Regions from separate parts of the Bradyrhizobium sp. USDA 4473 genome, predicted to be linked through region 1. Evidence: predicted binding sites of a transcription regulator. Region 1 holds the regulator's gene; the other holds the start of a gene.
The links. Region 1 encodes PhoB, which activates phosphate uptake and scavenging genes when phosphate is short. Its sites were predicted from a motif close to TGTCATNNANCTGTCAT; they were not measured.
Positions count from the first base shown of each region.

Region 2: the regulator PhoB is predicted to act here: its motif matches at 3,895-3,911, upstream of ACVW17_RS23130 (Orn/Lys/Arg family decarboxylase).

Region 1 covers NZ_JBSSGE010000001.1:848,363-855,802, reverse strand. The annotation lists gene pstS (phosphate ABC transporter substrate-binding protein PstS) at 1-76, shown strand, start outside; gene pstC (phosphate ABC transporter permease subunit PstC) at 323-1,312, shown strand; gene pstA (phosphate ABC transporter permease PstA) at 1,317-2,162, shown strand; gene pstB (phosphate ABC transporter ATP-binding protein PstB) at 2,159-2,977, shown strand; gene phoU (phosphate signaling complex protein PhoU) at 2,998-3,714, shown strand; gene phoB (phosphate regulon transcriptional regulator PhoB) at 3,843-4,553, shown strand; gene ACVW17_RS03990 (GcrA family cell cycle regulator) at 4,825-5,337, opposite strand; gene ACVW17_RS03985 (hypothetical protein) at 5,598-5,837, opposite strand; gene ACVW17_RS03980 (acetylornithine transaminase) at 5,836-7,038, shown strand; gene argF (ornithine carbamoyltransferase) at 7,038-7,440, shown strand, end outside.
Region 2 covers NZ_JBSSGE010000001.1:4,952,046-4,959,485, forward strand. The annotation lists gene ACVW17_RS23115 (HdeD family acid-resistance protein) at 1-107, opposite strand, end outside; partial or broken gene ACVW17_RS23120 (dodecin) at 347-569, shown strand; gene ACVW17_RS23125 (N-acetyltransferase family protein) at 914-1,474, opposite strand; gene ACVW17_RS23130 (Orn/Lys/Arg family decarboxylase) at 1,493-3,850, opposite strand; gene ACVW17_RS23135 (tetratricopeptide repeat protein) at 4,122-4,736, opposite strand; gene ACVW17_RS23140 (ester cyclase) at 4,973-5,374, shown strand; gene ACVW17_RS23145 (hypothetical protein) at 5,436-6,398, opposite strand; gene ACVW17_RS23150 (adenylate/guanylate cyclase domain-containing protein) at 6,525-7,440, opposite strand, start outside.

The sequences.
Region 1 (7,440 bases):
GCTCGACTACATCCCGATGCCGGACTCGGTCGTCAAGCTGATCGAGAAGACCTGGTCCTCGGACATCAAGAGCTAAGTCCACCGCATCGGACAACGCCTGTGCCGCCTGTCGAGGGCGGCACAGGTTGAACGACCAAGCTGTTGAGCGATCAAGACCCGGGCTCCGATCACCGCGGCAACAAGCGCGGGAGGGGTCCGGGGTTCGCGCCTCCGGCAGGCGCGGCCGGAACGGTGCCGGGTCACAGGCGTCACTGGAGATCGCTTCGGGGCGTGGCGGTTTGCGTGGCTTTCACATAGTAAAGAGGGAATTGGCGTGGCAGACATGGCTGTTCAGGGCGATGTGATGGAAGCCGCGGGACCTTACGATCGCGCCAAGGCCCTCAGTGCCTTTAAGCTCGGTGATCTCACTTTCTATTGGATCACCCGCATCTCGGCGATCTCGGTCCTGTTGATCCTCGGCGGCATCATCCTGTCGCTGATCGTCGGCGCCTGGCCGGCAATGAAGGAATACGGCTTCGCCTTCCTCTGGACCCAGCGTTGGGCGCCCTCGGCCGATCCGCCGGTGCTCGGCGCGCTCGGCCCGATCTACGGTACGCTGATCACCTCGGTCATCGCCATGCTGATCGCGATCCCGGTCGGCATCGGCATCGCCGTGTTCCTCACCGAACTCTGCCCGCAGTGGCTGCGCCGCCCGATCGGCATCGCCATCGAGCTGCTCGCCGGCATCCCCTCCATCATCTACGGCATGTGGGGCTTCTTCGTGCTCGGCCCGTTCCTGGCCAACACGTTCCAGCCGTTCATGATCCGGATCTTCGAGGGCGTTCCGGTGCTGGGCGCGGTGTTCGCCGGCCCGCCGTCCTATCTCAGCCTGTTCAACGCGGCGCTGATCCTCGCCATCATGGTGCTGCCGTTCATCACCGCGATCTCGGTCGACGTGTTCAAGACCGTGCCGCCCGTGCTCAAGGAAGCCGCCTACGGCATGGGCTGCACCACCTGGGAAGTCGTCCGCAGCGTCGTGATCCCCTACACAAGGGTCGGCGTGATCGGCGGCATCATGCTGGCGCTCGGCCGCGCGCTCGGCGAAACCATGGCGGTGACCTTCATCATCGGCAACTCGTTCCGCATCTCGTCGTCGATCTTCGCGCCGGGCACCACGATCTCGGCGGCGATCGCTTCCGAATTCGCCGAGAGCGACGGCCTGCACCAGTCCGGCCTGATCCTGCTCGGCCTGTTGCTGTTCGTGCTGACCTTCTTCGTGCTCGCCGGCGCGCGGCTGATGCTGATGCGGCTCGAGAAGAAGGCGGGGAAGTGACGCCATGAACCCGATCTACAAATCCCGCCGCCGCAGCGACATCATCATCCGCACGCTCTGCGTCGGTGCGGCGCTGTTCGGCGTCACCTGGCTGGCGCTGATCCTGATCACGCTGCTCTACAACGGCCTTGCCGGCCTCAGCGTGCAGCTGTTCACCCAGAACACGCCGCCGCCGGGCTCGACCGACGGCGGTCTGCTCAACGCCATCGTCGGCTCGGTCATCATGACCGTAATCGGCGTCGGCATCGGCGCGCCGCTCGGCCTGTTCGCCGGCACCTACCTTGCCGAGTACGGCAAGCACGACAAGCTCACCTCGGTGATCCGCTTCATCAACGACATCCTGCTCAGCGCGCCGTCGATCATCATCGGCCTGTTCATCTATGGTGCGGTGGTGGTGCCGATGCGCGGCTTCTCGGCGATCGCAGGCAGTCTTGCGCTCGCCGTGATCGTGATCCCGGTCGTGCTGCGCACCACCGAGGACATGCTGCTGCTGGTGCCCAATCCGTTGCGCGAGGCGGCCTCCGCGCTCGGCCTGCCGCGTTCGCTGGTGATCAAGCGGATCGCTTATCGTGCTGCGCGTAGCGGCTTGATCACCGGCGTGCTGCTGGCGACCGCGCGTGTCGCCGGCGAGACCGCGCCGCTGCTATTCACCGCGCTGTCGAACCAGTTCTTCAGCTGGGATTTGACCAAGACGATGGCCAACCTGCCGGTGACCATCAACAACTTCGTGCAGAGCCCCTACGCCTACTGGAAGGAACTGGCGTGGAGCGGCGCACTGCTCATCACCTTCACCGTGCTCGCGTTGAATATCGGCGCGCGTATCCTTGGTGCCGAAAGGACCGCAAAATGACCGAGCTTTCCGTCTCCACGACTGTCGCGGGCCACGTTCCCCAGGTGCCGCTTCCGGACGCGCCGCCGAAAGTCACGGTGCGTAACCTCAATTTCTATTACGGCGAGCACCACGCGCTGAAGAACATCAACCTGACGCTCGGCACCAACCGCGTCACGGCGTTCATCGGACCGTCGGGCTGCGGCAAGTCGACCCTGCTGCGCATCTTCAACCGGATGTACGACCTTTATCCGGGCCAGCGCGCGGTCGGCCAGCTGATGCTGGACCAGACCAACATCCTCGATCCCAAGCTCGACCTCAATCTGCTCCGCGCGCGGGTCGGCATGGTGTTCCAGAAGCCGACGCCGTTCCCGATGACGATCTACGAGAACATCGCCTTCGGCATCCGCCTCTACGAGAAGATCTCGAAGTCCGAGATGGACGACCGGGTCGAGAAGGCGCTGCGCGGCGGCGCGCTGTGGAACGAGGTCAAGGACAAGCTGAACGCCTCCGGCCTGTCGCTGTCCGGCGGCCAGCAGCAGCGGCTGTGCATCGCGCGCACCGTGGCGGTGCGTCCCGAGGTGATCCTGTTCGACGAACCGTGCTCGGCGCTCGATCCGATCTCCACCGCCAAGGTCGAGGAGCTGATCCAGGAGCTCTCCGAGGATTACACGATCGCGATCGTCACCCACAACATGCAGCAGGCGGCGCGCGTCTCCGACAAGACCGCCTTCATGTATCTCGGCGAGCTGATCGAGTTCGACGACACCAACAAGATCTTCACCTCGCCGAGCGATCGACGCACCCAGGACTACATCACCGGCCGGTTCGGCTGACCGGGCTGAGGAGACAGATGATGGCTTCTGAACACACCGCCAAGGCATTCGACAGCGACCTGCAGGAGTTGACCCGCCTGGTCGCCGAGATGGGCGGCCTCGTCGAGCGGATGATCACCGAGTCGGTCGACGCGCTGATCCGGCGCGACGTCGCGCTCGGCAAGCGCGTGGTCGCCGCCGATATCGAGATCGACAATCTGCAGCGCGTCATCGAAGAGCGCGCGGTGCTGACGATCGCGCGGCGCCAGCCGATGGCGATCGATCTGCGCGAGATCGTCAGCGCGATGCGCGTCGCCACCGACCTCGAGCGGATCGGCGACCTCGCCAAGAACATGGGCAAGCGCGTCGCGGCGCTGGAGAGCGATTTCCAGCCGCTGAAGCTGATCCGCGGCCTGGAGCACATGACCGACCTCGTGCTGTCGCAGGTCAAGTCGGTGCTCGACGCCTATGCCGCGCACGATCTGCCGGCGGCGATGAACGTCTGGAAGGGCGACGAGGAGGTCGATGCGATCTGCACCTCGCTGTTCCGCGAGCTGCTCACCTACATGATGGAAGATCCGCGCAACATCTCGTTCTGCATCCATCTGATGTTCTGCGCCAAGAACATCGAGCGGATCGGCGATCACGCCACCAACATCGCCGAGACTGTGTTCTACATGATCGAAGGCCAGCAGATCACCGACAAGCGCCCGAAGGGCGACATGACCAATTTTGCCACCACTGTGCCGGGTAACTAGGACATCATCCGCACGCGCGGAACCGGATTGTCTTCGACAAGTCGTTTCCGCGGGGATTATGCTCAAGAAGCTAAGTGTTTCGGTTTGCGTCTGGGCAACAGATCACCACAGAGAAAGAACTTAGACCGATGAGCGCACGCATTCTGGTAGTCGAAGACGAGGAAGCGCTAACGACGCTGTTGCGCTACAACCTCGATGCGGAAGGCTACGATGTCGAAACGGTGGGGCGCGGCGACGATGCCGATACCCGCCTCAAGGAGCGCGTTCCCGACCTCGTGGTCCTCGACTGGATGCTGCCGGGCCTGTCCGGCATCGAGCTGTGCCGCCGCCTGCGGGCGCGGCCCGAGACCAAGCAGCTTCCGATCATCATGCTGACCGCGCGCGGCGAGGAGAGCGAGCGGGTGCGCGGTCTGGCCACCGGCGCCGACGATTACATCGTCAAGCCGTTCTCGGTGCCGGAGCTCCTGGCGCGGGTGAAGGGCCTGCTGCGCCGCGCGAGCCCGGAGCGGCTCGCCACCGTCCTGACCTATGGCGACATCGAGCTCGACCGCGAGAAGCGCCGCGTCGCGCGCTCGGGCCGTCCGATCGATCTCGGGCCGACCGAGTATCGGCTGCTCGAATTCTTCCTTGAGCATCCCGGCCGCGTGTTCAGCCGCGAGCAGCTGCTCGACAGCGTCTGGGGCCGCGACATCTACATCGATGAGCGCACCGTCGACGTCCATATCGGCCGCCTGCGCAAGCTGCTCAATCCGGGCCGCGAGCAGGATCCGATCCGCACCGTGCGCGGCGCCGGCTACGCGCTCGACGACCGCTTCGCGAAAGCCGAGCCGCAGCCGTAAGTCGCCTTTCCGGCGAGAGCCGTCATCGTCATTGCGAGCGGAGCGAAGCAATCCATCGCGCCACGAGCGGCGGCTCGTTATCGCGTGAGGTGAGCACACTGTCCGGCTCCCTCCCTCCTTGCGGGGGAGGGTGGGGAGGGGCGCGTGTGCTCACCTTACGTCGCGCAGTGCGCTTGACCTGGGCTATGTGCCCTTGATGTTCATTCGCTCACAAAAAATCCCCGCTTGTGCGGGGATTTGTTTTTCAGGTCTTCCGTAGTTTTCCCGAGGGCTACTTGATCTGCGGCTTCGCCGACGGCCGGCGGCGATCGGCGGCGGGCTGGTAGGCGACGCGGGAATGATGCGCGCAATAGGGCAGGCCGGCGAGCGCCTTGCCGCCGCAGAAGAAGAATTCCGGGCTCGAGGGATCGCCGACCGGCCAGTGACAGGTGGCCTCGTTGAGTTCGAGCAGCGACAGCCGCTGGCTCATCGGCACCACGTTGTCGAACGAGATCGGATCGGGCTCCATCTCGACCTCGAAGGCGTGCGCGAGCGCGGTGTTGCCGCGCGAGACCGGGCGCGCCACTCGCATCATGTGCTGGGCGGGGCGCGCCTTGCGCTGCCGCGGCGCCGCCGTGGAGGGTGCCTTGGCGCGGCCGGAGAGGCCGAGCCGGTGCACTTTGCCGATCACGGCGTTTCGCGTCACATTGCCAAGTTCCGCTGCGATCTGGCTGGCCGAAAGGCCAGACTCCCAGAGCTTCTTCAGCTGCTCGACGCGATCGTCGGACCAGGTCAATACCGTCATCGCATTCTTCCTTTCGCATGGCGCCGGCCAGTCATTGGAGCGGCGCTGCGAGCCAAATCTGGACAAATATCCCTGCGGCCAGAATCCCTTAGCCCTCGCCGGGCGCGGTGTTGCGCCCGAACGTTTACGCGAGACACAAAGGCTACTTAGAGGGTCCAGTACTGCCGCACGAGATGTCGTACCCGACAGGCCAAACGCTACAATATGGCGTGACTCTGGCGCAAGAGTCCGCGGCCGTGCGTCCACATGTTCCGACAAAGTTAAGCATTGCTGTGAGGCTTTTCCACCGCACCGGAATGCTCCGGATTGCGCTCGTTCGGCAGCGCAGGAAGCCCGGCAAAGGACCGGCTCCTGGCGATTGACACGGACCCGCCGCAGCATAGAATGTTGCCCACGTGCCGCCCGCAAAGGCGGCCGTTTTGTTTTCCGAAGCTGGCCGTTGCTGCGCTGGCGTCAAGGCGCGCGGCAATTGTCGGCTTCAAACCGGCAGTGAACGCCATGACCAACGCCTCGTCGCATCTGCTTCCCGTCTTCGCCAGGGTCGATCTCGGCTTCGAGCGCGGTGAGGGCGCCTGGCTGATCGCAACCAACGGCGACCGCTATCTCGATTTCACCTCGGGCGTCGCCGTCAACGCGCTCGGGCATGCGCATCCGCATCTGGTGAAGGCGCTGCAGGAACAGGCGACCAGGCTCTGGCACATGTCGAACCTGTTCAAGAGCCCGGACGGCGAGGTGCTCGCCGCGCGGCTGTGCGAGCAGAGCTTCGCCGACTTCGTGTTCTTCTGCAATTCCGGCGCGGAGGCGATGGAGGGCGTGATCAAGCTGGTCCGCCACTATCACTTCTCCAAGGGCCATGGCGAGCGCTACCGCATCATCACCTTCGAAGGCGCCTTCCATGGCCGCACGCTGGGCACGCTGGCCGCGACCGGCGCGGCGAAATATCTCGAAGGCTTTGGCCCGCCGATGGACGGCTTCGACCAGGTGCCGCATGGCGACATCGAGGCGGTGAAGAAGGCGATCGGCCCGCACACCGCCGGCATCCTGATCGAACCGGTGCAGGGCGAGGGCGGGGTGCGCTCGGCGCCGCAGGCGTTCTTCAAGGCGCTGCGTGCGCTGTGCGACGAACATGGCCTGCTGCTGGCGTTCGACGAGGTGCAGACCGGCATGGGCCGTACCGGCGATTTGTTTGCCTACAAGCGCACCGGCGTCACGCCGGACGTGATGTCGCTCGCGAAGGCGCTCGGCGGCGGCTTCCCGATCGGCGCGGTGCTGGCGACCGCGAAAGCGGCCGAAGGCATGGCGCCGGGCTCGCACGGCTCGACCTTTGGCGGCAATCCGCTGGCGGTCGCCGCCGCCAATGCCGTGCTCGACGTCATGCTGAAGCCCGGCTTCTTCGAGCATGTGCAGAAGATGTCGCTGCTGCTCAAGCAGAAGCTCGCCTCCGTGGTCGACCGCTATCCCGGCGTGCTGTCGGAAGTGCGCGGCGAGGGCCTCTTGATCGGCGTCAAGGCCGTGGTGCCGTCGGGCGACCTGATCGCCGCGCTGCGCAGCGAGAAGCTGCTCACGGTCGGTGCCGGCGACAACGTGGTCCGGTTCCTGGCGCCCCTGATCGTGACGGAAGCCGAGATCGACCAGTCGATCGTCTCGCTCGAGCGTGCCTGCGCGACATTGTCGGCAGCGCAGCCGAGGAAGGCCGGATGATGAGCAAGCCGGTCCGTCACTTCCTCGACATCAACGAGCTGCCGCTCGCCGAGCTGCGCAACATGCTGTCCGCCGGCGCCGCCATGAAGGCGAAGCTGAAGGCGCATGAGAAGGGCAAGAAGCCGCTCGAGGGCAAGACGCTGGCGATGATCTTCGAGCGCCCGTCGACCCGCACCAGGGTGTCGTTCGACGTCGGGATGCGCCAGCTCGGCGGCGAATCCATCATGCTGACCGGCGCCGAGATGCAGCTTGGCCGCGGCGAGACCATCGCCGACACCGCGCGCGTGCTGTCGCGCTATGTCGATGCGATCATGATCCGCATCCTCAACCATGACGCGCTGCTCGAGCTCGCCGCCCACGCCACTGTTCCCGTCATCAACGGCCTGACCCGGCGTTCGCATC
Region 2 (7,440 bases), 4.1 Mb from region 1:
TAGATCACGCCGAGGGCAACGATCCAGCCCCACTTGGCGCGAAGGTGGGCAAGCCCGGATCCGAGGCTATGAGGAGGTGTGGCGGGCGAGCTGGACGCTGTAGACATCGTATCGCTCCCGAATGCTTGGCCAAACCATGCTACCATAGGTCAAGGCACGGAAAAAGACAGCTGCCTCGATGGCACGAAATGCATGCTGGCACCAAACGCGCCGCGACACGTTGATTCAAATCAATCGGTCTGTTGCCGCGCAGCATTCGTTCGGCGACTGCCGGTCTGCATCAGGCGAAGACTGTCCGGATTGACCTGCAGATCGTCCGGATCGCGCATCCACAGAGGAGGTCGACATGCCCACGACGCACGACAAGGACCACGTCTACAAGATCCTCGAACTGGTCGGATCATCGGACAAGAGTATCGAGGCGGCGATCGAGAACGCGGTGAGCCGCGCCTCGAAGACGATCCGCGAGATGAAATGGTTCGAGGTGGTGCAGACCCGGGGGCCACATCGAGGGCGGCAAGGTCGCGCACTACCAGGTGACGCTGCGGGTCGGCTTCACGCTGGAGTAGAGTGCGGGCGGCACGTTCACGGTAGAGCGCAGCTAATCCCATCCTCAACCGTCATCGCCCGGCTTGACCGGGCGATCCAGTACGCCGCGACTTCTCGGCTCAAGCACTGCTGCCTCTGGAATACTGGATCACCCGCTTTCGCGGGTGATGACAGCGCGTTGTTTGATATCTTGAATCGAGAACCATCCTCATCGTCGTCCTGGCGAAAGCAAGGGGACCCATTACCCCACATGGTCATTGTAAAAAACGATCCTGGAACGACGAGTCCCGTTCACAACAACGCTGCGGCGTATGGGTCCTGGCTTTTCGCCGGGAAGACGATTGAAAAAGCGCCTACGCCCCCATCACCGCCGCGACAGCGGTGCGGGCGGCGGCGGCGTGGTCGAGCCGGCGGCGAGCGAGCGTTGCACCATCACGGTGTCGGACCAGCGGCCGTAGCGATAGGCGACACCCGGCAAATGACCGACGCGGGCGAAGCCGAAGCGGTCGTGCAACGCGAGCGAGGCCGCATTGTCGCTGTCGATGTAGCCGATCATCTGGCGGAAGCCGGCGGCGGCGCAGGTGTCGACCAATTCCTGCAACAGCTTGCCGCCGACGCCCTGGCCGGTGAAGCGGTGGTGAATATAGATCGAATGCTTCACCGTGTAGCGATAGGCCGGGCGCTTGCGGAACTGGACCACATAGGCGTAGCCGACCACTTCGCCGTCGCAAACCGCGACGAGGTGGGGCAGGCGGGTGCTGCGCAGGTTCTTGCGGCGGTCGCGCAGATCGTCGGGCTCCGGCGTGCCGCTGTCGTCCACGCTCTCCTCGATGCCGTGGCGGATATGGTGGCGGTAAATCGACAGCATCGCATCGACGTCGTTGTCGCGCGAGGCGCGGACGGTGATCTTGTGATCATTCTCCATTGCGTTGCGTCCGTTCGTCTATTCGGACACTACATAGGTGTAGAAGCGGACGCGGCCGGATTCATCGATCTCCTTGTAGATGCCCTGCACCTCGACCTCGAAGCCGGGGAAGGCGTTGAAGCTCGCCTCGAACATCTTGAGGTAATCGATCATCGGCTTGCTGCGTTCCGACAGCCGCTCGCCGGGCACGATGGTGGCGATCCCCGGCGGATAGACCACGAACGGCGTCGCGGCGATGCGGCCGAAGATCTGGTCGATCGGCAGGTAGTCGACGTCGTTGCGGATCAGATATTGCGCCGCCTGGCGCGGCGACATCGCGATCTCGGGGAGATGCTCGGGCAGGAATTGCTTGGCCTGTAGCATGCTGACGTTGCCGTCGCGGAAGAAGCGATGCATGTCGCCGCAGAGATCGCGCAGCCGCACCCCGGTGTAGCGTTGCGGACGGCGGCGGAAGAATTCCGGGATGACGTCCTCGACCAGCGCGTTGTCGTCGTGCAGCTTCTTGAAGGCGACGAGCCCGGATACCAGCGTGCCGGCCTTGCTGGCCTCGACGCCGGGCGTCAGCAGGAACAGCAGGGAGTTGAGGTCGTTCTTCTCGGCAACGATCTGGTTCTCGCGCAGATATTGCGCCACGATCGGCGCGGGGATGCCGTGATCGGCATAGGCGCCGGTGGCGTGATCGAAGCCCGGCGTCAACAAAGTGAGCTTGTTCGGGTCGGTCATGGCAAAGCTGTCCGTCAGCTCGGGGAAGCCGTGCCAGGTTTCGCCCGGACTGAGCTGCCAGTAGGACGGATTGGTCGCGAGCTGATCGGTCGAGATCGTCTCCCAGGCGACGTTGTGGACGCCGCCTTCGCGGGCGACATCGGGGATCTTCACCCGGTCCGGCACGAACGGCTCGAAGAACCAGCGCCGTTCCGCGCGCGTCTCCTTCTCCTCGAACTCGCGCTTCACCGCGCGGATCTTCTTGCGCAGCTCGATGCCGAGCCGGATCGTGTCGTCCCACAGCACCTCGCCGGAGCGCCCCTTCATCATCTGTGCGCCGACGTCGAGCGAGGCGAAGATCGGATAGAACGGCGAGGTCGAGGCGTGCTGCATGAAGCTTTCGTTGAAGCGGCGGTGCTCGACCCGGCGCTTCTGGCCCTTGATGTGGCGGTCGCGGATGTGGATCTGCGAGGCCTGCGAGAAGCTCGCGAGCTGCTTGTGGGTGGATTGGGTGGCGATGATGCCGGGCGCCTCGGGGCCGAGATTGGCGAGCCCCATCGCGAAGCGGCCGGCATAGATCGGGTGGAATTTCATGAAGCCGGCCCAGGCCTCGTCGAACAGGATGTAGTCGCAGAGATGGCCGATCCGCTTCAGGATCATCTCGGCCGAGTGGATGGTGCCGTCATAGGTGCACTGCTCGACCACCGCGACGCGGAACGGGCGCTCCTTCTTCCAGGCATTCTCGTCCTTGACCAGCGGGTGCTTGCGGATGTGGTCGCGCAGCGTGCCCTCATCGAGCAGGTCCCAGCGCATCGGGCCGATCAGGCCCCAGGCGTTGCGCACGGTCGGCACATAAACCGGGACGCCGCCGCCGATCAAAAGCGCGCCGTGATGGGCGGCCTTGTGGTTGTTGCGGTCGAACAGCACGAGGTCGCCGTCGGTGACCAACGATCCCAACGCGACCTTGTTGGAGGTCGACGTGCCGTTGAGCACGAAATAGGTCTTCTCGGCGCCGAAGATCCGCGCCGCTTCCTTCTGCGCCTTCAGCGCCGGCCCCTCATGGGTGAGCAGGTCGCCGAGATCGAGCACGGAATTGTCGAGGTCGTCGCGGAACACGGCTTCGCCGAGATGCTCGACGAACACCCGGCCGATCGGGCTGCGGCTGTAGAACACGCCGCCATTGTGGCCCGGACAGGTCCAAAGCTGGTTGCCTTCCTCGGCATAGTCGACCAGCGCGCCGAAGAACGGCGTCTTCAGGTTCTCGGCATACTGCTTGAGCCTGGAGATCAGGTTCTTGGCGATGAAGGGCGGGGTTTCCTCGGACAGGAACACGTAGCCGTCGATGAAATCCAGCACCTCGACCGGCAGGTCCTCGAACCGCTTGCGGCGGATCAGCAGGATGATCGGGAAGTCGAGGCCGCGCCGGCGCATCAGGTTGATCAGGGCCGCGGTCTTGCCCTCAAGACCCTTCTTGCCCCAGTCGACCACCATGCAGCCGATCGCGGCATCGGTCTGCACCGCGATTTCGGCATCTTCCAGCTTGCGGGCGCGCACCACCTCGAAGCCGGAGCGCTCGATCTCGGTGATGATCTGGTTGAATCGGATGCCTTCGAGGTCGTCGGCCTCGAAAACCGGCGCTGCGAACAGGAAGTTGAAGCGTTTGAAATAGTCCATGCGTGTCCCCGAACTGGTCCGGCGCTGACGTGTCGGCACAATTCATGACAAACAGATGACAATGGGAGGCGCAGGATATCGAATTGGTTTTTCGGCGCCTCGTCGCTCAGGGCGCGGCCGCCGCGCTCATGCCGGTCGAAGCGGCAAAGACCCGCCGCAAAAGCGGACGTGCGACCAGCGCGGCTCAAGGGCAGCCCCCGGATGAGCGACAGCGACGTCCGGGGTCGTTCCCCCCGCACGTCGCTCCGCTCATGCGCGCTACACGACGCGCTCAGTACACGAGGTTCGTGCCCGGCGGCTTCTCCAGCGCCGCCGCCAGCGTCCGATACTCCTCGCAGTCTGTGCCGCAGATCTCGGCGATCCGGCTCAGATGATACTGCGCCTGGTCGCGGTTGCCCTGTTCGATCTGCCAGAGGCCGTAGTAGTTCCAGGTCAGCACGTGGTTCGGGTCGGCCTTCAGCGCGCGCTCGTACCAGACTTGCGACTGCTTGTAGTCGCCGAGCTTGCGGTAGGAGTAACCGATCAGATTGGCGACGTTCGGATGATCGTCGTTGCCGAGCGCGTGCAACTGATCGATCGCGGCGGCGTAGTCGTTGCGTTCGTAGATCGTCGCATAGGCCGCGCGATAGCCCTCGCGGAATGCCGGGTCGTCGAAGCTCGATTGCTTCGCGGGCTTCTTGACCCGGTGCGTGGTCTTTCTGCCCTTCTCCTGGGGATAGGCCGGCGCGGGAGTGCTGTAGCTCGACCCGTAGAGTTCTCCGCCGCCTGCTCCTCCGCCGCCACCACCACCGCCGCCGGCGGCGAGGGTGGTGTGCGGTGGGAACAGGACGATCGGTGCCGTCAGAATTGACGCAAGCGTTGCCAGCTTCATCGGCGACTTGATCATACGCACCTCCCGATTCGACGTGAATAGTCGTTGGTCTGAAGCACTAACTCCCGATCGCGAGAGACATTCCGCGCGTTCTGAAAAATTGTTGCCGGTGCGGCAATCGCCCTGTCGCTTCCGGACCTCGCGCTTGCATGCCGGCCGAGCATCGAACAGCGGATTCGAAACTAACATCGGTGTTAGAATGTACCCGACCTCAACGGCTATCCGGACACGCCGCGCGACAAGGACGATCGATGATGAAGAAGGACCTCGCCGAGATCTACCGAAGCTACATCGCCTGTCTGAATCGGCAGGATTGGCCGCGGCTCGGTCAGTTCGTCGGCGACGACGTGTGCCACAACGGCCGGCGGATCGGCTTGTCCGGCTATCGCGCGATGCTGGAGCAGGATTATTGCGACATCCCTGACCTTCGCTTCAACATCGCGCTGCTGATCGCAGATGTGTCCCATGTCGCGAGCAGGCTGGCGTTCGACTGTTCGCCGACGGCGACGTTCCTCGGTCTCAACGTCAACGGCAGACGCGTCGCCTTTGCCGAGAACGTGTTCTACCAATTCCGCGATGGCAAGATCGTGGAAGTGTGGTCGGTGATCGACAAGGCGGCAATCGAGGCGCAATTGGCGCGAACCTGCGGATGACCGGCCGCAGCCCGGATTGCCAACGGGTCGATCGAACGCGCGGCGGCGTCCAGCAGCGCGGTCACAGGTCGCTATAGGTCGGCGCCGGCGGAAGGATGCAGGCGACAAGCGGCAAGGCGTTTCTCCACAGCACGCAGTCCCGCTGGCGCGCGGGGAGCTCTTTCGCGAGTTGATGGATTTGCGCGCGGGAGACCATGCTTCGCTCGCAACGAAATGGTCGCAGCGGCACGCGCCCGATATAGTTCAAGAAGATCGCGTAGCGGTCGCGCCTGATCGCCGGCATCCCGCGGTGGTAGAATGACGCGGTGTCGGAGAATATGACAGTGCCGCGTTTTCCGGTGCATGTGACAACGTCACGAGCCATGTCGAAATCGGGCAGGGTTTCTTCCAACTGGTGCTGGGTCAACTCCGGAAACCTCCCGCTGGGCAAATGGTCGTACGCGGGAATCCGGCGCCGCAAGACCTGGAAGGGGCCGTTGCCTTCGTCCACGTCGTGAATGTAGACGGCAATCTTGAGCATTCGACGATCTTCGCCGTCGCGATGCCAGAGACGGACGCCGTTCTCGCGTCCGTCGGCAAGCGTGAAAAAGATGTTGATGCCGTCGTAACCGACCGGCACGCCGAGATAGTTCTCGGCAATGTCGAGCAGCCGACCATGGAGTCCCCAGTGGTAGATTTGGCGATGAGCCATGATGGCGTCTGCTCCGGCCTGAAAGGATCGCCGGAGGGGCAAATGTTGTCGCTCAAGCGCGTCGGCCTGTTGCAGGAAATGCTCCGTACCCGGAAGGTTCAATTGCTCCAGTGACGTGACGAAAACGCCGCTGGTCCTCAGTCCCTCGACAATTGCCTGGTCGTTCCCGCCGATCGCGGGGACATGTCGCGCGTATTGCTGCTTTGTCTTTTCGTAGCTGGCGTCGAGGCGGGAGGCGACCTGTGGTAACGCGACGATGCGGCAACCGAGACCTGCCGGCACTTCAAGAAACTTGTTCACGCTGGAATTCAGGACACGCCGGAAATAGCTCATTTGCACGTGACGCCGTGGAAAGTCCGGAGATGATACCGTTCGCTTTCCGGTAGCGGAAGCCGGAAAAATATTTCTAAGATTGCACGGTTGCGTGAATTGCGCGGCGATATCCGGCTTTGGTTGCCGCTATTTGCGTTCCAGATGCCAAGCGCCGTCCCAATCGGCCGGCGGCGGATTGAGGCGGAAATCCCGGACGCGTGCCTGCATCGCCAGCGACGGTCCGTCGCCCGGCACGGCGGCCAGCGCGGCGGAGAAGGCTTGGTCGGCATCGTCCCAGCGCTGCGCGCGATAGGCGGCGAGACCATCGGCGTAATGCCGCCGCAACTCGGCCTGCGCCGGCGTCAGCTCGTCCTTCTTGCCGATGATCTCGAACACGGCGACCGGCTGGGTCTGGCCGACCACGACGAGGCGGTCGATCTCGCGCAGCTCGATGGCCGCGGTGCAGGCCGCGGCGGTGGCGTCCGAGATCAGGCTGCGGCTGCCGTAGAACTTGTTGGCGCCTTCCAGCCGCGAGGCGAGGTTCACGGTGTCGCCCAGCACGGTGTAACTCATCATGAATTCGGAACCGATGCTGCCAACCAGCGCCTCGCCGGTCGCGATCCCGATCCGGATGTCGCAGTCGGCGGGGATCGCGCGCACGCCGAGCAATTCGGGCAGATCCTTGCGCAGCTTGTTGACCTGGCCGATCATGTCGATGGCGGCAAGCGCCGCCAGATGGGTCTGCTCGGCCTCCTCGACGAAGGGGGCACCCCAATATGCCATGATGGCGTCGCCGATATATTTGTCGATGATGCCGCGATGCGCATGGACCGGCGCGGACATCGTCGACAGATAGAGGTTCATGATCTTGACGAGGCCGCTCGGGGTCACGCCTTCGCTCAGGTGGGTGAAACCCTTCATGTCGCAGAACATCACCGTCATGACGCGGCGCTGGCCTTCGGTGGCGGCGATCGCCGGCTGCTCGAGCAGGCCCTCGGCGATCCGCGGATTGATGTAGCGGCCGAAGGTCTCGCGGATGCGCTGGTTGTGGCGCAGCGTCTCG